DNA from 3 places in the Desulfofundulus sp. TPOSR genome. Region 3 is predicted to be linked to each of the others. Evidence: riboswitches for the same ligand, from Rfam matches in the RefSeq annotation. Region 3 holds a riboswitch; each other region holds the start of a gene.
What was found. Region 3 has a riboswitch for cyclic di-GMP ahead of G7K71_RS02465 (HD-GYP domain-containing protein). Riboswitches for the same ligand answer to the same signal wherever they lie in the genome.
Positions count from the first base shown of each region.

Region 1: it holds a riboswitch for cyclic di-GMP, as region 3 does, so the genes downstream of both, G7K71_RS03120 (HD-GYP domain-containing protein) here and G7K71_RS02465 (HD-GYP domain-containing protein) in region 3, are expected to answer to the same signal.
Region 2: it holds a riboswitch for cyclic di-GMP, as region 3 does, so the genes downstream of both, G7K71_RS19650 (methyl-accepting chemotaxis protein) here and G7K71_RS02465 (HD-GYP domain-containing protein) in region 3, are expected to answer to the same signal.

Region 1 is NZ_JAAOEF010000001.1:595,366-602,545, reverse strand. Features, by position in the region: gene G7K71_RS03140 (dTDP-4-dehydrorhamnose 3,5-epimerase family protein) at 3-464, shown strand; gene rfbD (dTDP-4-dehydrorhamnose reductase) at 457-1,314, shown strand; gene rfbB (dTDP-glucose 4,6-dehydratase) at 1,332-2,387, shown strand; gene G7K71_RS03125 (YkgJ family cysteine cluster protein) at 2,576-3,214, shown strand; cyclic di-GMP riboswitch class I at 3,359-3,449, shown strand; gene G7K71_RS03120 (HD-GYP domain-containing protein) at 3,546-4,178, shown strand; gene G7K71_RS03115 (hypothetical protein) at 4,244-4,612, shown strand; gene G7K71_RS03110 (ATPase domain-containing protein) at 4,616-6,019, shown strand; partial or broken gene G7K71_RS03105 (diguanylate cyclase) at 6,016-7,180, shown strand, end outside.
Region 2 is NZ_JAAOEF010000004.1:440,012-447,191, forward strand. Features, by position in the region: gene G7K71_RS17870 (GGDEF domain-containing protein) at 1-925, opposite strand, end outside; gene G7K71_RS17875 (hypothetical protein) at 1,215-1,502, opposite strand; gene G7K71_RS17880 (hypothetical protein) at 1,652-1,813, opposite strand; gene G7K71_RS19650 (methyl-accepting chemotaxis protein) at 1,897-2,343, opposite strand; cyclic di-GMP riboswitch class I at 2,719-2,811, opposite strand; gene G7K71_RS17890 (hypothetical protein) at 3,180-3,368, opposite strand; gene G7K71_RS17895 (MFS transporter) at 3,736-5,040, shown strand; gene G7K71_RS17900 (amidohydrolase family protein) at 5,129-6,421, shown strand; gene G7K71_RS17905 (CGGC domain-containing protein) at 6,461-6,898, shown strand; partial or broken gene G7K71_RS20310 (DUF2283 domain-containing protein) at 6,984-7,103, opposite strand.
Region 3 is NZ_JAAOEF010000001.1:476,114-483,293, forward strand. Features, by position in the region: gene G7K71_RS02460 (methyl-accepting chemotaxis protein) at 1-1,192, opposite strand, end outside; gene G7K71_RS02465 (HD-GYP domain-containing protein) at 1,224-1,847, opposite strand; cyclic di-GMP riboswitch class I at 2,163-2,264, opposite strand; gene G7K71_RS02470 (response regulator) at 2,484-2,834, opposite strand; gene G7K71_RS02475 (Hpt domain-containing protein) at 2,920-3,861, opposite strand; gene G7K71_RS02480 (chemotaxis protein CheA) at 3,880-6,225, opposite strand; gene G7K71_RS02485 (PleD family two-component system response regulator) at 6,236-6,607, opposite strand; gene G7K71_RS02490 (protein-glutamate O-methyltransferase CheR) at 6,620-7,180, opposite strand, start outside.

The DNA of each region.
Region 1 (7,180 bases), 120 kb from region 3:
TTATGGAGCTGATCGGCGGCGTGCAGGTAAAGAAGCTGCGCCTGATCCCCGACGAGCGGGGTTTTCTCATGGAGATGCTGCGCTCTGACTGGCCGGAGTTTGACAGGTTCGGGCAGGCCTACATCACTGCCTGCTACCCGGGAGTGATCAAGGCCTGGCACTACCACAAAATCCAGTGGGACCACTTTGTCTGCGTGGGGGGTATGGCCAAAGTGGTGCTCTACGACCCGCGGGAGGGCAGCCCCACAAAAGGGATGATCAATGTGTTCCACCTGGGCTACCTCAACCCCTGCCTTTTGAAGATCCCACCGGGGGTTTATCACGGTTTTACCGCCGAAGGCAACCAGACGGCCTTAATCGTCAACTTCCCCACGGAGCTGTACAACTACGAACAGCCCGACGAATACCGCCTGCCCTATAACGACCCCTCCATTCCCTATTCCTGGGAGGTGCGGCATGGTTAGGCGGGTGCTGGTCACCGGCGCCGCCGGCATGCTGGGCCGGGCGGTGACCGCGGAGTTCGGGCGGCGCGGGGAAGAAGTGCTGTTCTTTTCCCGCCGGGAACTGGACATCACCGACTTCGCAGCGGTGCGGTCCGCCCTGTGGCGGCTGCGGCCCCGGGTGGTGGTCAACTGCGCCGCCTTTACTGACGTGGATGGTGCTGAAACCAGCCGCGAGCGGGCCTTCCTGGTCAACGGCCTGGGACCCCGGAACCTGGCCCTGGCCTGCCGGGAAATGGATGCTGTACTGGTGCATGTGAGCACCGACTACATTTTTGACGGCCAAAAGGGTGAACCCTACGGCGTATATGACCCCCCGAATCCCCTGAACGTCTACGGTAAAAGCAAGCTCTGGGGCGAGCGGGCGGTGGCGGAGGCCGGCTGCCGCTGCTTCATCGTGCGCACCAGCTGGCTCTTTGGCCCCGGGGGCAGGAACTTCGTGGAGACCATGCTCCGGATCGGCCGGGAAAGGGGCGCCGCCCGGGTGGTCAGCGACCAGCGGGGCTGCCCCACCTACACGGTGGATCTGGCCCGGGCCATTGCCGACCTGGTGGAAAGCGGCCGGTACGGCACCTACCACGTCACCAACAGCGGCAGCACCACCTGGTACGAATTTGCGGCGGCAATATTCAAACTGGCCGGCCTGGAGGTGGAACTGGCCCCCTGCTCCACGGCGGAGTTTCCCCGCCCGGCCAGAAGACCGCTCTATTCGGTGCTGGACCCGTTTCCCTTGAAGGAAACCACCGGCTACCTGCTCCCGCCGTGGGCAGACGCCCTGGAAAGGTACCTGTCGGAAAGACAAAAAATAACTTAAAAGGAGCAATGTGATCAATGAAACTGCTGGTTACCGGCGGAGCCGGATTCATCGGCTCCAACTTCATCCGCTATATCCTGCAGGCCCGCCCCGGGGTTACGGTCATCAACCTGGATAAGCTCACCTATGCGGGCAACCTGGAAAACCTGGCCGATCTTGCGGACCACCCCCGCCATGCGTTCATCCACGGTGACATCTGTAACCGCCGCCTGGTGGGGGAGATTTTTTCCCGCGGCGTGGACGCGGTGATCAACTTTGCCGCCGAGTCCCACGTGGACCGCAGCATTATGGACGCCTCGCCCTTCATCGAGACCAACGTGCGGGGCACCCAGGTGCTTCTGGACGCGGCCGCGGAATACTGGAAGGAGAGGTTTGGCGGGCGGGCGGTTGCCGGGTCTGAAAGGCCCGTGATCTTCGTCCAGGTCTCCACCGACGAGGTTTACGGCTCCCTGGGGCCAAAGGGGCGCTTTACGGAGGAGAGCCCTTTAAAGCCTTCCAGCCCCTACTCTGCCAGCAAGGCCGCCGCCGACCTTCTGGCCCTGGCCTATCACCACACCCACGGCCTGCCGGTGGTTATCACCCGCTGTTCCAATAACTACGGTCCCTACCAGTTTCCGGAAAAGCTCATCCCCCTCATGATCACCAGCGCCCTGGAGGATAAACCCCTGCCCGTGTACGGCGACGGCTTGAACGTGCGGGACTGGCTGCACGTGGAGGACCACTGCCGGGCGCTGGAGCTGGTTCTCTTCCGGGGGAGGCCCGGGGAGATCTACAACATCGGCGGCCATGGGGAGCGCACCAACCTGGAAGTGGTGCGGGTAATCTTGAAACTTCTGGGTAAGCCGGAAAGCCTTATTCGTTTTGTCAAAGACCGGCCCGGCCACGACCGCCGCTATGCCATCGACCCCTCGAAGATCACCCGGGAGCTGGGCTGGCGGCCCCGGCACACCTTCGAGGAGGGGCTGGCGGCAACAGTAGAGTGGTACAAACAAAACCGCTCCTGGTGGGAGCGGATAAAGTCCGGTGCTTACCGGGAGTATTATCAGAAGATGTACGGGGCAATAAATGCTTGAAGCAATTTTTCTCTGCGGGTATACCCGGCGCCTAATACCATTGCCAGGGCTGCGGAGGTAATTATCGCCCGCACGGCCCGGGATTGGCACCGGCGCCACCCGAGGGGTATGGGGATGGGGAGTCATCGAGGTTCAGCTGGGTGAATACCTGGAAGAAGACTACATCGTGCGCTTCGACGAGAAAGAAGGTGCAAAACATTAACAGGGATGGCTGTATACGGTGCGGCACCTGCTGCCTGAAGGGCGGGCCGGTCCTCCACCACGAGGACAAAGGCATACTGCTGGCCGGGCATGTGGGATACCAGCACCTGGTAACCATCAGGAAGGGTGAACCGGCCTATGACCCTGTCCTTGACACCGTTAGGCCGGTGGAACGGGAACTGGTCAAGATGCGCGGGAAGGAGAAAGAATGGTCCTGCTGCTTTTTTGATGAAAAAAGCTCATCGTGCACCATTTACGAGCACCGCCCGCTGGAATGCCGGCTGTTGAAGTGCTGGGATACCTCGGCACTGGAAGGCCTGGTTGGCAAAAACACCATCGTACGTGCCGATATTATCAATTCCCGGGACCCGATTACAAAGGTGATTGAGATGCATGAGCAGGAATGTCCCTACCAGGAGGTTGAAGAGTTGCTCTCCAGCCTTTCCCGGGGAACGGATAAATCGAAAACCCTGGCCAGACTGAATGAGCTTGTCCGGAAAGACCTGGCCATACGTTTTTTCGCCATAAAGGAATTGGGATTGCGGGAGGAGTTTGAACTTTTTATTTTCGGCCGCCCTTTATTTAAGGTGCTGAGTTCCCGGGGGATACCGGTTCGTTTGGCCTGAAACTTGATTTTCATCGCCCGGGCCGAGAAATTGGGAAGCAGGGCAGATGATGCTGTAGTTATATGTAGAATCAAGAAGGAAAGTTAACGGTAATGTTGAAATACCTCTTGAAAAAATATTGAAATACCTCCTGAAAATTCGCAACTTTCCGGAGGGCAAACCCGGCGAAAGCCGGGGACGCAAAGCCACAGGTCTAAAGTTCCCCGCGGGGAACCATGACGGCTGGGTTGCAAAGGGAGAAAGGAAGCCGCAGGGAAGCATAAAATTTTTCTCCCTGCGGCTTTTCATTTTCTAAAGAAATTTTTAGAATAAATTACGCTGAGGTGCTTCCATGAAATCCACATTTATCCATGCTGCCCGGGCGTTGATGAAATTACAGGAGGTCCGGTTTAAGGTAGCTTCCAATCATTCCTGGCGCGTGGCGGCCTATGCCGCTGCGCTCGCGAAGAAACTGGGTATGCCTGAAAAGGAACAGAATTGTATATACCTGGCCGGGTTACTCCACGACATAGGGAAGCTGGGCATATCCAGTTCTATCCTGCATAAGCCGGGTAAACTGACTGCCGCGGAGTGGGAGGAAATAAAAAAGCACCCTGTTTATAGTTATGAAATCATTTCGGCCATACCGGGGATGAAAGCCATCAGCCTTATGGTCCTTTACCATCATGAAAGATATGACGGTTGCGGGTATCCGGAAGGATTGGGGGGTGAGGCCATTCCCCTGGGGGCGCGAATTCTGGCCGTGGCTGATAGTTTTGATGCCATGACTTCGGATCGGGTTTACCGGCCCAGGATGTCTATAAAAATGGCCACAGAAGAGCTCTACCGCTGTGCTGGTACTCAATTCGACCCGCAGCTGGTGGAAGTGTTTTGCTGCCGGGTTGTGCCTGAGGGGATAAATCCTGAACTCTACCGGATCACTGGCAATGTTCCTGGAGGTGTGAAGCACTTGCGAAATAACTAACCGGGAAACCAGGCCTTATGTTCATACTGGAGCGGTAGCTTTTAGCTGAAATGGAGGGGGCTGTTGTGAGCGAAATCATCGAAAAACGGATCGGACACTATGAAACTTTGCTGAGGGAAATGTGGACAGCGTCGTCCAAGTACCTTGGTACGTTTTCCATGAATCTGCTGGTGGAAAGGGTCGTGTGGGAGGTCTCGCTGGAATACAAGGAGATAGAACTCCTGCAGTACGATCAAAATGGGATATCGTGCGCGAAGATGGCGGCCAGGTTGGAGGAAAACCCGGACCTGCCGGTCGAAGACATGTTTATGAAGTTTATCACCAGGTATGTGGAAATCCTGGCCAGGCTTCTCGGCCATGAAAGAGCGGAAGAGATTAGAAAGAAGCTGGACGAGGAGTTTGCCGGGGATCTTTCTGCTTCCAGGGGGGAATGAGAGATGGAGAGGTTGATAACGGGCATAAAAAATCTCGATTATATTCTCGGCGGCGGCATACCCGCTTATTCACTGAACATCATTTCTGGTTCTCCGGGCAGTGGAAAGACGATATTCGTCCAGAACATCATATTTAACAATGCCAGGAACGGCCTCAAGAGCCTGTACCTGACCACTATATCGGAATCACAGCTGAAGATGGTGAGGCATCTACAAGGTTTTGAGTTCTTCTCGGATGACCTGCTGGGAGACAGGGTTATTTACGGGGATCTGGGGGCCGTCCTGCGCAGTCAGGGCGCGAGCGAGGGCCTGGATTACCTGACTCGAATGATCAAAGAACATTTGCCAAACATAGTTGTAATCGATAGTGTCAAGGTTATAAGGGACCTCTTCCCGGACGAGAAAACCTTCAGGGCCTTTGTTTTTGAGCTGGCTGCCGTTCTATCGATATGGGAGATCACTGCGTTTCTCGTCGGCGAGTACGAAGAACAGGAGTTGACGCGCCTGAGCGAGTTTGCCATCGCCGATGGGATTTTTCACCTTTACGGGCAGGAGGAAAAGCGGTTTCAAAAAAGGTACATGCGCGTCCTGAAGATGAGGGGGACCAGTTTTCAGCATGGGGAACATTTGTTTCAAATTGGTCCTGTGGGGATAGAAGTGTACCCAAGGATGAGACCGGAGGGTGAAGAACTCCGGTACGATGTCAAGCTGGGGCGAAAGGAATTCGGGATCTGTGGACTGGACGAAATGTTGTACGGTGGGTTGCTGGAAGGGACTATCACCCTCATTTCCGGTGCCACAGGTACGGGCAAGACGATGTTTGCCCTTAAGTTCTTGCTGGAAGGGGCTGAGAAAGGCGAAAAGGGGGTATTCCTTTCTTTTGAAGAGCCTGTAGACCAACTTCAGAATACTGCCCGCTATCTGGGCTGGGAGATAGATAAATATCTGGCAGAGGGCCAGCTGGAGATCAAGTTTATTTCCCCCGTAGAACTGGACGTGGATAAACACGCTTTCGAGATACTGGACATGATTGGGGAAAAAAAGGTGGAAAGGTTTGTCATCGACAGCATCTCCTCTTTTGAAAGCAGCGTTACCGATATGCAAAAGTACAGGGATTATCTCTGGGCGATAGGACAACAACTCAGGAGGCGGCACGTAACCACTATTTTTACGGTGCTCAACGAAGACCTCTTTTCGCCCCTGGTGGTATCCAGAGCGCAATTATCCCTGATCACCGATAATATAATCATACTGCGATACGTGGAGGATAATTCCAGCATCAGAAAAGTTCTTGGAATCCTAAAAACCCGTGGAAGCAACCACGACAACTCCCTGAGGGAGTACGAGATCTCTCCAGAGGGGATAAACGTTCTCGGCAGGTTGGCCAAAGCAGACATGCTAAAATGAGGTGTTACTTAGTGCACACGAACCTTTTACTCAGCGTCCCGGTAAGGTACTGGCAGGATTTTCAAGATACGCTGGCCAGGGCCACGAACGCGAACATCTACATCTTTGACGCGAACGGCGCCCCTTTTTCCCGGTTCAGTTTACCGGCTGAATTATGCCAGGAGGTGAATAAAGGGAGGGAGCTCCATAACGAAAAGTGCATCGATTTTTATAAGCTTGCCTGCGGTTCGTTAGAAGAGGAAGACACGATTACCTGTCCTTATGGACTTAAGCTCTGCGCGTACCGTCTGGGCAGCTATGCCCAGAGGATAGGTTATCTCATGGTTGCCCCTTCCAGACACACGACCCTGGTGGAACGCGAGGAAGAGATTGCTTTCATCACGAAAGCACACAATGTTTACCGGACGATCAACGAGGTTTTCAGCGCCATTTTAGAAAAGAACCTGTTAGGGTTGCGTAGACTGGAGTTGAACAGCATCTACGAGATCAGCCGCCTCATGACCTCGATCGTTGAGCTGGACAGGGTTCTGGAACTTATAACTAATTCGTTGATCATAATTTATCAAGCCGACTTGTGCTTTGTCGGCCTCAGGGAAGGTGATAAAATCAGGGTGGCCCAGGGCAAAGGCGTTAACGGCAGCCAGTTGATCGGGAAGGAATGGCCCCTGGTCCACCCGTTGATTGAGCGGATTTTTTCAAAAGTTGAGCCGTCTTCTTTGAGTATTGAGGAGCTTAAGGTTTTACCGGGCTTTACCGGTACAGAGGTTGCTCCCGGAACTGAAATCATGGTTTATCCCCTCTGGACCGCCCTGGGAATTGTCGGGTTGCTGGGTATAGCGGCCCCTGTTTCCCTGGGTGACAGCGGCAGTAAAAACCTGCAGATATATATAAACTTCGCCGCGGTAGCCCTGGCCAATGCGACTCTCATACGCCGCCTGGAAAGAGAAGCCGAAACCGACTACCTGACCGGTTTCCTTAACAGGCGCGTTCTGTGGGATGTGCTGGCTGCCGAGCTCCAGAGGGCAGCGAGGTATGGTTACCACCTGTCGGTTATTTTCCTGGATATAGATGACTTCAAGGCTTATAACGACACTTTTGGGCACCTGGCCGGCGATGTGGTGCTGCAGAAGACGGCAGAGTTAATAAAAAACTCCATCAGGA
Region 2 (7,180 bases), on a different contig from region 3:
AGGGCGCCGGGTAGGTTGAGACACCTATCGACACGGTTACGTTCCCGAAATCAAATGGGTGTTTGGAAATTCTCTTTTTAAGTCTTTCAGCAATAAGGTGTCCCTCATTAAGAGAAGTTTTGGGCAAAATTATAACAAATTCTTCCCCCCCGTACCTGGCAGCATAATCATTCTCTCTAACGCAATCCAAAATGATTTTTCCCAAACATCTCAAAACCTCATTACCCTTTTCATGGCCATAAACATCGTTAATTGTCTTAAAGTTATCTATGTCAATCATCAAAAGGGTTACTTCGTATCCATATTCTTTGGAGCGACCCAATTCCTTTTCTAATACCTGGGTGAAAAATCTAAAATTATACAATCCCGTCAGCTCGTCATAAATGGCCAAATTAAAAAGCTGTTTTCTCAACTCTCTATTTTCCTGGATCAGCATACTTTCGTTATAAGAAATTAAAAGCATGACAACAACCACAACAAAATGTCTCGCCGGGTGAGCTTCATAATGGAACAAGCAGATATAACCAAATGCTGCCACGCTGACCCAGACGTAGCAAAGGGCGGCTTTTCGCCCATAACGCAACAGGTACTGGAACAAAGGCAATATCAACATGGCACTGTAATTGTTCAATATATCATGTTCAATGTTGGCGGCCAAGACAAAGAAGAGCACATCGCCTACCATAAAAAAGTATGTCCACCAATTTGGATTTTCACCGGCGTGACGTCCTTGAAAAGGGAACCATAAAGCCGCGTAAATAAACCAGGCGATCCAGAAGAAAACCCATTCAACTTGGCGGGAACAAAATAAAAAATAGCCGAGCCCGGTTAAGAAAACAGTTATAATTCTCCATTTCCCTATTTTTAAATTGGTCGGGTCGAAGGTCTTCTCACCGGTTAGTTGAAGGAGGTTGCTCATGCCCATAGTGGCTTCTCCCTTAAAACTGCTAAATACACATTTCAACACGGTTCTGCTTTATTCCTTTTCTTTTTAGGTATTACCAGAATATGTAAATGCTTACGGGAAAATGGGCTGGCAGCACCAAGGTGGTAGCCGGGCGTACCTTTTATAATTTTATCCTGGCGGCAACTACTACTTTAGAGATGATAAGCGGATGGCTTTTGGGGCATAATAAAAAGGCGACACAACCTGCATCAATTTCGGCCAGAAAGCAAAAGCCGGACACCACCTTAAAAAGGCGCCCGGCTTATTATCATGCTCTCTTTCTGGCCCTGTTTTTACTGTTCCACGCAGCCGCACAAGATTCGCTGCAGAACTTCCGATCCGGCTTTTCGGCGAAAAACCCTACGCCGCAGTTAAGACATCTGAACTGCTTCCAACGCTTTTGTTTTTCCGGCGGAACGAAACTGCCGTACAGGTATTCCCGGAAAGAATGGATGAAGGCGCCCACGTCCACCGGCCCGTAGTTACTGGCCTGGACGAGGCACCGCAAGAAGAGCCCAGCCAACCGCCGCTCGCGCTCGGTCAGGACAGATTCCACAGATACCACCCACCTTTTCAACAAAAAAGTGGCAGCCTGAGCTACCGCTACAACAAAAAACAATCCTGCGGCATGGCAATTGTTGCCTCCTCCCATAATTAAACAAACAGGAAAAGGTTGACTAACCTGGTTCATAAGGAAGAGTCAATTCACTCACCGCTGTCTTGCTCCCCAGGGAAGAGGGGAGGTCGGCCATAGACGGCACGGAAATGGGCCAGGGCCACCCGCCAATCATCGTCAGTAACCTTATCTGCTCCGGCCTCCTGGAAAAGAATTCTGAGGGCCTCAACAACCCGGTTTTCCTGTAACAAACGGTCATACGCCTCCAAAGCGTCAAATACTCGTCTCCAGTTTATCCTTTTTCCCTCCCCGAATATATTTAACTCCCTATTCCCTAAACCACCAGTTCATCGGCCAGCTTTTTTAGTTGCCCGGCCACTGCAGTAAGCTCATTTATCGACGCATTAATTTCCTGGGACGAAGCAGCCTGCTGTTGTGCTGCACTTGACACCTGTTCAATTGAGTTTGTCAGATCTATAATTGATTGCTGTACGTCATGCAAAGTCTGCATGATTTCTTTAACGGACCGCTGGGTATCCTGGGATAGTTTGCGTATTTCCCCGGCCACCACATTGAAACCCCGCCCGGCATCGCCCACCCGGGCCGCTTCGATGGCCGCGTTCAACCCCAGCAGGTGGGTTTGCTCGGCAATTTCCTCGATGAGGTTGACAATGCCGTCGGTTTTCTTGATTTCATCCCTGATCTTCTGCGCGCTGCTGTTCAGGTTTTCCGTTGTTGCCGCCACTTCTTCCGAGGTGGCGGAAAGGCTGGAGGTAGCCATGGCAATCTGGTTGATCTGGCCGTCATTTCTTGCGACATTGCAATCAGATTCTCCTGGCGGGTGATGGGGGTGGTTATGCCAATGCGGTGGTAAGACAAGAAGGAACAAACAGGGAGGGAGATAAGGGAGGGGAACGTAATAAGGGGAGATTTAATATTAATGCATTGTCTGTTAAATATAACAGCACCCGGGGTATTTTACAGGGATTACGAACATATGTATTTAATACCAGAGCTTGTCCAGTCATAACAAAACCTCCATGCCAAGAAATCCTTTGAGGACGCCAATATGAATGAAAAATTTAGTTCGGCCCGTCAAGCCAAAAATAAAAAGCTACAGGGAGAAAAACGCACTTGCCCTGTAGCTATCTTTCTCCCTTGCAACCCAGCCGTCATGGTTACCTCAATGGGTAACTTTAGACCTGTGGCTTTGCGTCCCCGGCTTTTGCCGGGTTTGCCCACCGGGATTTGACATTGATTCTACATTATTTTACCTTCGCTTTTATTGAATCATCATAATTCGTCCCTGTCAAGTGAAATTGATGTCGAGCCGTGTCAAGATCCAGCAGGTATCTCCACAAAAATTTTTCCCATTTTGAGACCTCACCGCTCAAAATATCAGCAAAAACCGCTGCTCTTTTTTCCCGGCCTTCGCGTTGGAGAACTTGCCTACTTCCTGGGGCGAGGTTTCTTTCTTTTTGGGGGTCGCTCTCCTTCTGGCACCACTGAAATTTACACGGCCTTGAAAAAGGTGATGGAAACTAAACACGCCTGATTGAGTCTCAGGCGTGTACATAACTGTGCTGATTATCCTCTCGTTAAAGCACATGGCTTGCTTTAGGCGATAATAATGGCGATGCCCAGAATAAAGGCCAGAACAGCCAGGATAAACAGTACGGGGCAAGCTACGATGCAATTGAAGATGGCCATAATACCGATGAGGACCAGAGCGAGAGCTGCAATAAGGGCTCCTACAACTACCCCAGTAATTCTACAGGGTAAAGCGCCAGGACAAAAGATAGCCATACCGAATTCCTCCTCGTATGAATTCATGAGAATGCACCCGGGCGCAGATTCCAATTACATAATATGAACCGCCAGGAAGTGATGTTACAACATTGTAAATATTATCCTTGAACCAAATAACCCCTTATTAACGGCACACCGGGAACACGACGCAAGCCGGGAGGAAATGAGGGCTTTCCTTCAGGCGTTTGCTGCATTCTTTCCTTACAAAAAGCATGCCCAGGCTTCCTCAACCGGGGGGAGTACGGCTCATAACTTGTTAGCCAGCACAGTAGAAAAAGTGCTTTTAACCTGTTGCCAGGCAGGGGTTTGGAGCTGAAAGAAGAATTATTTGACCAGTAACTCCTGGCAGGTGACAACGGACAAAATGCGCGATATCAGAGAGGAAACACATATCCCTATAGGACAGTTGGCTTTAATTCAATTGCTGGTGCTGGTGCCGTCCTACTGCCTGCCGGCCGTCCTCCCCCTGGTGGAAAAACAATGGGGGATCAGCCATGCCGAAGCCGGGATGATGGTTGCCGCCTTCCAGGCCGGATACGTGGCGGCCGCCCTGGTGGTCCTCCCCCTGACAGACCGCATTGACGCCCGTTATGTCTTTGCCGGCGGGGCCATTTTATCGGCCGTTACCCATTTCCTCTTTCCCCTGCTCGCCCAGGGAGCCCTGGCGGGAACCCTGCTACGGGCCTTGACCGGTGCGGGCCTGGGAGGGATCTACATGCCCGGGATCAAAGTCATTTCCCTGGCCCCCAGCTCCCGCGGCCGGGCAGTGGGCTTTTACGTTTCCTCCTACCTGGTGGGCACCTCCCTTTCCTTCGCCCTCACCGGGGCCCTTACCGCTTTTTTAACCTGGCAGGAGGCCTACCTGGTTCTGGCAGGGGTAAGCTTTGGGGCCATTGCCCTTTCTTTCTGGCTGTGGCGCCAACCCGCAGCCGCCTTTTTGCCCTACAAGAGACGCGAAAAAACACCGGAAACCAATGCCGAAATAGCTGGAGAGACCGGTCCTGTATCGAAAAACAGTTCTCCCGGACCGGCAAAGGGACTGCCGCAGGCCGGAAAGGCCCGGCACAACCTGGCCATGGCCCTGATCATCCTGGGCTATACCGGCCACATGTGGGAGATGTACGGCCTGCGCTCCTGGCTGGCCCCTTTTCTAACTGCCGTGTTCCAGGATCGTTACGCCCAGCCCACCTCTTTGGCGGCCACCCTCACCGCCCTTTCGGTAATGTTGGGGGCACCTTCCACCCTGTTGGCGGGATGGTTGTCGGACCGCCTGGGGCGTACCCGCACCGCCCTGGCCATCATGCTCACCAGCGCCGCCTGTTCCATTACCTTCGGATGGCTGCTGGCGGCGCCAGTGTGGCTTTTATCGCTGGTAGGCCTGGTTTACAGCTTCACCGTTACGGCCGATTCACCCATATTTTCCGTAGGGCTGGCGGAAATCGCCCCCCGGGAAAAACTGGGCCGCATCATGGCCTGGCAGACCTTTGTGGGTTATATTGCCGCCACCGTGTCCCCCGCGGTTTTTGGGCTGATTCTTGACGTTTGTCCCGGCCCGCTGGGCTGGATCCTCGCCTTTTCCAGCCTTGGTGCCGGAGTGCTGGCTGGAGCGGTGCTAATGTTTTACTTTTCCTATTTCAATAAAAAATGGTTAAAGGTCTTTTCAACATAGACGTTATGAACACCTGCTTTGTTCCCAAAGGGCAGCAAATTTGTTTTTCATTTTTCCGCAGTAATGACTAGGAAACGAGGGTAACCCCATGTCCGTGATAAATCTTAAGGCCGGTGAGACCCTGGTCATCAAAGCCTCCCGCGTCTGGCGCGGGACGCCGGAGCCGCCCCGGGAAGCGCTTGTTTATTTACAAGACGGCAAAGTAGCGGCCTTTTCAACCGGCGATCAAACGGGCGGATACAAGCGCAATGACCCTGTTAAGGAGCCGATGAACGTCCTTGAGCTTCCTGGCTGCACCGTTATCCCCGGCCTGATCGACTGCCACGTCCACCTGGCTCTGGACGGCAGGGATTTTTCGAGGGCGCGGCAGCAATGGACCGCCCGGGGGGAATTGCTTGAGCGGGTGAAGGCGGACTTAACAAACACCCTTGAACGGGGCATTGTAGCCGTACGGGACGGGGGAGATCGGGCGGGTATCGGCCTTGAGGTAAAACAACTGGTTATAACCGGCAGGTTGGCCGGGCCTCTGGTACTGGCCTGCGGGCATGCACTGCACCGGCAGGGGAAATACGGTTCTTTCCTGGGACCGGGCTTAACCCCGGCAGAACTGGAAAAGGCGGTGGATTCCCTGGCCCGGCAGGGAGTGGACCATCTCAAGGTTCTGGTATCGGGAATAGTAAGCTTTTCCCAATACGGGCGGGTGGACGCACCCCAGTTCACCCGGGATGAACTGCAACGAATAGTCTACCGCGCCCGCAGCCGGGGGCTGAGAATCATGGCCCACGCCAGCGGGGACGATGCCGTTCGCCTGGCCGTGGAAGCCGGGGTGGATTCCATAGAGCACGGCTATTTCATCAGCGAAGAATCCCTGCACCGTATGGCCGCCCGGGGTATTGCCTGGGTGCCCACGGTAATCCCGGTGGCCGGCCAGGTAAGGGGAAAATGGCGGGTACAATATACGGCCCGGGAAGTTGAGGTCATCACCCGCACCTGGCGGCGCCAGGTGAAAATGATCAAAAAAGCCCTGGAAATGGGCGTTACCCTGGGGGTGGGCACCGACGCCGGGGCCACCGGTGTATGCCACGGACAGGGCTTCCTGGAGGAACTGCTGCTTTACCGGAAAGCCGGCCTTTCCCCGGCGGATATTCTTCTGGCCGCCACCCGCAACGGCGCGGCCATCCTGGGACTGGAGCACCTGCTGGGCCGCATTGAACCGGGGCGGCCCGCCTTCCTGGTGGCCGTGGAAGGCAACCCCTGGGAGGATATCAGCACCCTGGCCAAGGTAAAATATGTATTCCGGCCCGCTGATTTCCCCGGGAAAAAGTTGCCGGAAAAATACAATTCTCTGCAACCTGAAAGGTGTTTCATGCGTCTTACATAATAACAATGCATCCACATATGTATGATAGGAGGAATTGTTATGGCCCGTATTGGTATAATTACCTGTTCCAACTGCACCCAGGAGTTAAATTGTGCTTCGGTTGTATGCCTGGCAGACTTGCGCAAGCGAAAGGGTTTTTTTCAAAAATACCCCGCCGGAGAGCCACTGGAACTCGTAGGTATAATTAACTGCGCCGGTTGCCCCACCCTGGGTGCCACGGAAAAAATTTTAAGGAAGGTCCGATCCCTGGCCGAGTTCAGGGTGGATGCCATTCACCTTTCATACTGCATGACCGCACTCTGCCCCTTTAAGAACAGGTACATGGAAGTAATCAAGGAAGCCTATCCCGGTCTTGAGGTAGTGGAAGGTACGCACACGCCGCGGGACTTCAAGGTTTTCCAGGGGGAAGTAAAAGAGCTGCTATGCGCTACACGGGTTGATATGACCGACTTAATTAAGAGCAGGCCGGGGAAGTAGTAGATGTTAAGCCCAAGGGCACTTGTTACCACAGGAATTTCTCCGAGCGCAGGCTGCGTTTTAGCCAACCCCCTGAAGGAGTTATCTACTTTGCTTGAAGCAGATGAAACTCGATGCCAGCAGGCTCGGTTATACGCTCGGATGCATCAAGGATTTCAATTCCAACCGGGTTTCCATCTTCATCATAATCAATAATTACCCCAGGCTTTTCATCTCCAGTAAAGCATGCCTGCTAAATATGAATTTGACCGGCATTTAAAAGCCCCTGTAATATTGAAACGT
Region 3 (7,180 bases):
CAATCTCTTTTTTCAGCGCCACGAAGCAACGTAGCAGTTCAAGGGATGCCTGGGCCAATTCTTCGGCTGCTTCTGCCCGAGCTTCTCTCACCAGAGCAGCACCGACAGTATGAACCAGGCGGTGAGGCTCGTCTATAGCCCGCCAGGCAGGCAAGTGGCCGAACTGCCTGCCGCCCTCACCTATATACCAGCGCCCAAAGGCGCATTCGGTATGATCAGATATCTTTTCGCCTGTTCCAACTTTCGCCACTACAGTGTTAATAAACCGGGCATGGTCGAAAAGCCTGGCTGCCAGGGTATGAACCGGCGTATCCTCAGTTATCTCGACCAGGAGTTCTTCCAGAACCGGCAGGGTGGTTTCACGGATGTGGCTGGTATTGGCCGTACAGGAGTCACCGAAGGCTGTTATTTGGGCAAGCCGCTGGGACGACTGGGCAAGATCTGTTGTCGTAGTGGCAACCTGATTCATGACCTGGGTTATTTCGTCGAGGGCGCTGGCTGCAAGTTCCACCTGCTTCATGCTTTCGTCTATGCTTTGTACTACAGAGGTAACCTGCCTGGAATAAACCTCAAAGGAATCCGTTACCTCTTTGCTGCTACGGTTGGCTGACTCTGATAATTGACCCACTTCTGCAGTTAATTCTTTCACAGTCCCTACCGCATCCTTCGTTTTTCCCGCCAGCTTCCTTACTTCTTCGGCTACTACGGCAAAACCACGCCCGTGTTCGCCAGCCCGGGCAGCTTCTATAGCAGCGTTCAGTGCCAGGAGGTTGGTCTGTTCTGCAATCTCCGCAACTTCTTCGCCAATCTGGTTGACCTGATTAAAACGCTGACTTACTTCATTCAGTTGGTCTCTCATATACTGTATCCCGGTAGCCACAACTTTTAAAAGCCTGTCCATCTCCGCCAGTGCCGAGCGATTGGCCTCTGCCAGCTGTTTCATTTGGTGATGAGCGGCAGCCGATTCTTCCACGGAAGCATTAACTTCCTCGATAGTGGCAGAGAGTTCTTGAGAACCCGATGCCTGAACCTCCGCCTCGCGGGCCGCTTCATTTGCCCTCAAGCGGCTCCACAGGGCCAGGAGATCTGTGTGTGCCATAATGAAACGACCTACGCTAAGCCCAAAAAGCAAATCAGCCGAATTGAAGGTATTGGATGTACCCGGCTCACTTTTCTTTCTGAATAACAGCAACTAAGCCCCACCCTTTCCTTTTCGTGAACGTTTAAATTTTGGAATAAAAATTAGTCGTAAATTCTTGTTCGTAGAGGCTCAAATCAGTTTCTCCCCGTCCTATCAAGCGACTAAAAACTTCCACCAAAAGTGGATCAAACTGCCCTCCGGCACAGCAGTGCATTTCCTTCAGGGCCTCTTCCCGGGATAATGGAAAAGGTCGGTAGATCCTCTCTGTGGTCATGGCGTCGAAGCTGTCGGCCACGGCTAAAATGCGCGCCCCCAGAGGTATATCTTGAGCTGTAAGTCCAACGGGATAGCCCGTTCCATCGTATCTCTCGTGGTGGTGCAGGACCATGAGACTAATTTCCTTCATACCGGGAATGGTAGAGAGAATTTCATAACTGAAAACCGGGTGTCTTTTTATCTCCTCCCATTCCTCGGCAGTCAACTTGCCCCGTTTAAACAGTATAAAGTCGGGGATGCCTATTTTGCCTATGTCGTGCAGAAGGCCAGCTAAGTAGACGCGCTTCTGGTATTTTTCGTCCAGTCCCAACTCCCTGGCCAGCAAGAGCGCATAAAAGGCCACGCGCTGAGAATGCAGGCAGGCCGACTTAAATCGAGATTCCTGCACCCGAACCAGTACCCGAGCAGCGTAAATAAGTGTGGACCTCATGGAAACACCTCTATCATGGAAACGGTAGTAAAAACTCATAAGGACAGTTTCTTATTAGGAATGATGGTGGCGGGTACAAGGGTGGGGAGCGTAAAAAGGGGAACCCAAAAGGAGGGAACCAGAGAAGGGGAACCCCAAAAGAGTTGTTTATAGGGCTAATAAATAAGGCCAGATGTAGACAGGTTACCCCCCCCCCGAACTGGCGTTCCATAAGGGATTCTTTCATACTTGCTCAAACCTCCGCCTTTTACGTTATTCCAAATTTAAGAAAGCCGCAGAGAGACAAGTATACGCTTTCCTGCGGCTATCTTTCTCCCTTGCAACCCAGCCGTCATAGTTCCCCGTGGCAACCTTTTGGGGAACCTTAGACCTGTGGCTTTGCGCCCCCGGCTTTCGCCGAGTTTGCCCTCCAGGATTCGGATTGAACAAAATAGCTTTTTAACTTTTCGACCCCTCTATTCTATTTCGACGTAATTTTAGCTTTCTTGACGTAAGATCGTAAAGTCAGGTTCTTTCTCGAACAAATGTGAGCTTTGAACCTTTTGCTGCATAATCTCCGGAATTAGGGGGCTAACCCGGCTCCGCGGTCAGGATAAATGAGTTGACGTGGTTGGCGTCCAAAACACCCGCCCCTTTCTAGCCCAATCTCTTTAACACTTCGCGAATGCGCTCCTCCTGGAAAGGCTTAATGATGAAATCTATTGCGCCGCTCTGAATCGCTTCGATTACATAATCTTTCTGGCCCATGGCGCTGACCATGACGATCTTTGCCTTCGGGTCGACGGCCTTTATCCGTTTAACGGCTTCCAGCCCGTCCATCTCCGGCATGGTGATGTCCATTGTCACCAGGTCCGGCTGAATTTCGTGGTACTTCGCCACGGCGTCCGCGCCATTTTCGGCTTCGAAAACTTCGTGGCCATGCTTTTTTAAAATATTTCCGAGGGTTAACCTCATAAATTTCGCATCATCTACCACCAGCACCCGCAATGTTTGCACCTCCGCGCAGAGATTGAAAATTCCTGGACCAGGCTACCTAAATGAGGACGGCGTCTTGACGGTTCAACGCCCTCTGCTACGCTTCTTTCGCCGTGGCCGGCCCAGGAATGGTGCCGCTGCAGCTGTCGCTTTCACCAAGTCCCAAAAGTTTCAAAAACTTCTTTGGAAGAGGTTGCTGGGGCAATATAAGCTTAACTTTGGCCAGTCTACTGATCCTGAGGAGCCAGCTCAAGGCGGCCGGGCTGAGTTCCCGCAGGTCGGTTAAATCTACAACCGCCCTATCGGCATTTCTTAAGCGTTCCTCCGGTATCCGCGGGTCCAGGCGCGCGCCTGCCCTAATATTTAGCGTTTTTTCTTCTCCAGACAACTCTACCGCCTTGACGTCAGGAATAGCCTGGAGAGCCTCTTTTACAGTATCCAGGCTCTCCCTGGCGAAAAACCTCGCTTTTATTTCCGTACCTTCAAAACCATGCTCCTTAATCTCATCAAACGAGGGCTTAACCTCAACAATTTCCACCAGTTCCTCCAGGGCCCTTATCACCACGCAAGCGCGAACTGCCTTCATATCGCAGCCATCCTCAAGTTTGATTAATATCTTTTTCGGGCCTGTATGAGCGCCAGCATCATGCCCACCGTGAGCCAGATGCTCCAGTTTATTCACCAGGTTACTCAGCTCAAGGATGCCCTCGTCCTTCCCGCAGAATTTGTCGGCAAGCCCTTTTAGAGCGTCAAGAGAATTTAGTAACGTGTCGATAATTTCCCCGGAAGAAGAAATCTTCCCTTTCCTCATGCCGTCCAGCAGGTCTTCCATGCGGTGGGCCAGAGAAGCCATTTCCTCAAAACCCACCGTTGCCGCATTGCCCTTGAGGTTGTGGGCAATCCTGAAAATATCGTCTATACAGGTGCGGTCGGTGGGGTTCTTTTCCAGGAACACCAGCTTGCTTTCCAATTCCTGGAGCTGTTCAGCGGTTTCTTCCAGAAAGGCCTCCACGTAGGGAAGGGATTCTTCGCTATACATTGTTCCTAACACCTCCGCTTAATGATCTGTCTGCTGGAACTGCCCCCACATACGATGCGGGTCCAGAACCAGCAAGATACTCCCGTCCCCCAGAATGGCCGCCCCGGCAAAACAGGAACCGGAACCAAAACCTGCTGGAAGAGACTTAAGCACAACATCCTCTTGACCCAGGAAATCATCCACGACCAGCGCAAAGCCGCTCGTCAGGATCACCAGGCACAGCTCTTCGTCACCGGTCTCTTTTTTGTCCTCCCCGAAAAACTCACCCAGGAAAAGCACGGGCATTAACTCACCGCGGATCACGGCAATCCTTTTTCCTTGCATGCTGGCCAGATCATCAGGGCGGACTTTAACCATTTCCCTCACATCTGCGATTGGTAACCCGTACTTCCTGCCGTCCTGCACCACCAGCAGGACACGCGAGGTAGCTAAAGTCAGCGGAAGCTCCATTCTCACCCTGGTGCCGGAACCGGGAGTTGTTTTGATTTTTACGCTCCCTCCCAGGCTGTGCACGACCGCCCTGACCGCATCCATGCCCACTCCTCTTCCCGAAACTTCTGTCACTTCTTCCGTCGTGCTGAAACCGGGGGCAAAGAGAAACTCGATCAGCTGTTCCTCGGTCAAGGTTGTGGCCTCCTCCGCTGACACGAGCCCGACCGAAACAGCTTTCTCCCGCACGCGCTCTACGTCGATGCCCCGACCATCATCCTCCACCTCCAGCAGCATTTTGCTCCCCTCCCTGAGGGCCCGGAGAGTTATTGTACCCCTGGCTTCTTTTCCCTGGGCCAACCTTTCCTCAACAGGCTCAAGTCCGTGGTCTATCGCATTGCGCACCAGGTGGACCATGGGCTCGCCGACCGCTTCCATAACGGCCTTATCGATTTCCGTCTCCTCTCCTTCCAAACGCAACTCGACCTCTTTACCAAGCTCCCTGGCCAGATCGCGTACCATGCGCGGAAACTTCCGGAAGAGATAACTGGCCGGGAGGAGCCTCATGTCCATTACTGCATCTTGCAGCTCCCGAACCAACCTGTCCAGCCCCGCATGTTGCTCTTTCAGCTCTCCGGCCACTTCAGCCAGGCCGTATTCCCCTTCCACCTTCCTGGCTACGTAAAGCAGAGCATTGCACGTCACCACCAGTTCGCCTGCCAGCGCCATCAGGTAATCCACCTTGGATTCATCCACACGGATGCTCTTGCCCGCGGCAGCAGGGGCATATGCTTTCGTTCCTTCAGATTTCCCGGAAGCTGAAACAATTGGAGCACTTTCTTTTGCAGTCAAACTCCTGGCCATTTTCTCAGCTTCGTCCAAGAGGGAAAAGAACTCTATCCGCCGTTCGGAACACGGGCTATCCAGGAATTCCTCGGCTTTTTTTCTTATCTCGGGCCTATTAAAATATGTACCTATCCCCGCCAAAATTCTGGCTGCCGAGAGGATGTGACGCGGAAAATCTTCCTCGCTACCCAGCTGCATGAAGCGTTCTTTCTGTTGCGCCAAAATCATCTGTAGAGCTTCAGTTTCTTCTTGAGTTAATTGATCATCTAAAGAAGAAACGCTTTTTTCCCGTCGAAATTTTTCTTCATTAGTCACCTGGGCGTCAGGAAGAAAAACTGGCTTTTCTTCTGGCTCTGCATTATTATACTTGCTGCTTCCGGGAAATACTGGTAAAACGGCTAACCGGGCGCCCGGTGAGTCTCCCAGTATTGTACGAAGAGCATTTTCCAAAGCATGGGCACCGAAATCAGAACTAAGGTAAAAATGCAAGGACAAGCAGGAAGACAAATCCTTTGCCTGGCTGGTGTCCAGGCCTTCTGTTCCGCTTACCGAAACGCGGAGCACCTCTCCGCAGGAGGCCAGCTTACCGTAAACAGCCAGCAAATCGAGTGATTCATCCGCAGCCTGCACCTCCAGGCTCACTTCATAAAGACACTTATTCACTTCTACCTGACCGGCCAATAAATCAAGGCTTTCTTCTGTTTTTTGAGAAATGCCGGCTGATTCAGCACCGCTCAGCAGTTGGTTCAACCGGTCAATCCTTTCCCGGCACGCTTCCTCGTCCACTTGCAGATCCCCTTCTTTTTCTGCGTTCTCCACGGCCTCCAGCAAAAACTCAAAGATGCCGCCGAGGAGCTCAGTTAATTGCTCCGAAACGGCAGCTTCACCCGCTTTCAACCGGTTGAGAACCCTCAGCAAATAAATCGCCAGCCCGTGCCAGGATTCTAGCCCGCACTCTTTCGTAACCTCAACCAAACCTTTTACTTTTTCCAGGAGCTGATTTAATGCCTCACCGCCAGGCTCTTGGGCCAGGGAAAAGGCTAAAAACCCGGTTTTGTCAAGAACTCCTTTAATCTTTTCCAAATTCATTTTTCGCCCGCTACCTCACTCCAGAGATAATCTTGGTCAGAAAAAGAAGCCTTTCCGGTCTTACCGGCTTTACCAGGAAGAGGTTGGCCCCGGCCCGGTAGCCTTCCAGGCGGTCGCTGTCCTTTGCTTCCGTCGAGATGATCACCACCGGCACCCTGACCCCTCTCTCATCCTCCCTTAGCTGCCGCACCAGCTCGTAACCTGACATCTTGGGCATGTTTATGTCCACAATAAAGAGGTCGTAATCAAACTCCACCGACTTTTCCAGGGCTTCGTAACCGTTGGCTGCCTGGTCCACAGTAAAACCGGCTTTGCTCAAGATAGAAGTGTAGTAACCACGCACCGTAGACGAGTCGTCCACCACCAACACCCGCGCGGTCATCTCCCCTTCACCTCATTTCTGATATATAATTGCCTCCTTGAATTTTCTAAGCCTGAAAATAGGGGTAATGCGGCTCATGGATTCCGAGTGCCCGAGGAAGATGAAGCCGCCTTTCCTCAAGGCATCGTAAAAGTAAAGGGCCACCTCCCTGCGGGAAGCATCGTCAAAGTAGATGAGGACGTTGCGGCAGAAGATGGCATCGAAGTCCGCCATTTTCCGCATGTTTTCCCGGTCAAGAAGGTTAAGCCGGTAAAAGAGTATCTGGTGGCGTAGCTCTGGATGCACCTCGAACTGTTCCCCCACCCGGCGGAAATACCGGGCAAGGTAGACATCCGGAACGTCTTTGACGGCGCGCCCGCCGTAAAGGCCTTTTTTCGCTTGCTCCAGCACGTCCGTATTCAAATCCGTGGCGTGAATTTCCCAGGTGACAGGTAGTCCCTTAGTCATTTCCCTCATAATGATGGCTAAAGTATAAGCTTCTTCCCCCGTGGAGCAGCCGGCGGACCAGAGGCGCACCCTTTTGGGGTGCTGGCCGTTTTTGCTCTGCAGGATCTCGGGGAGTACTTCTTCGGC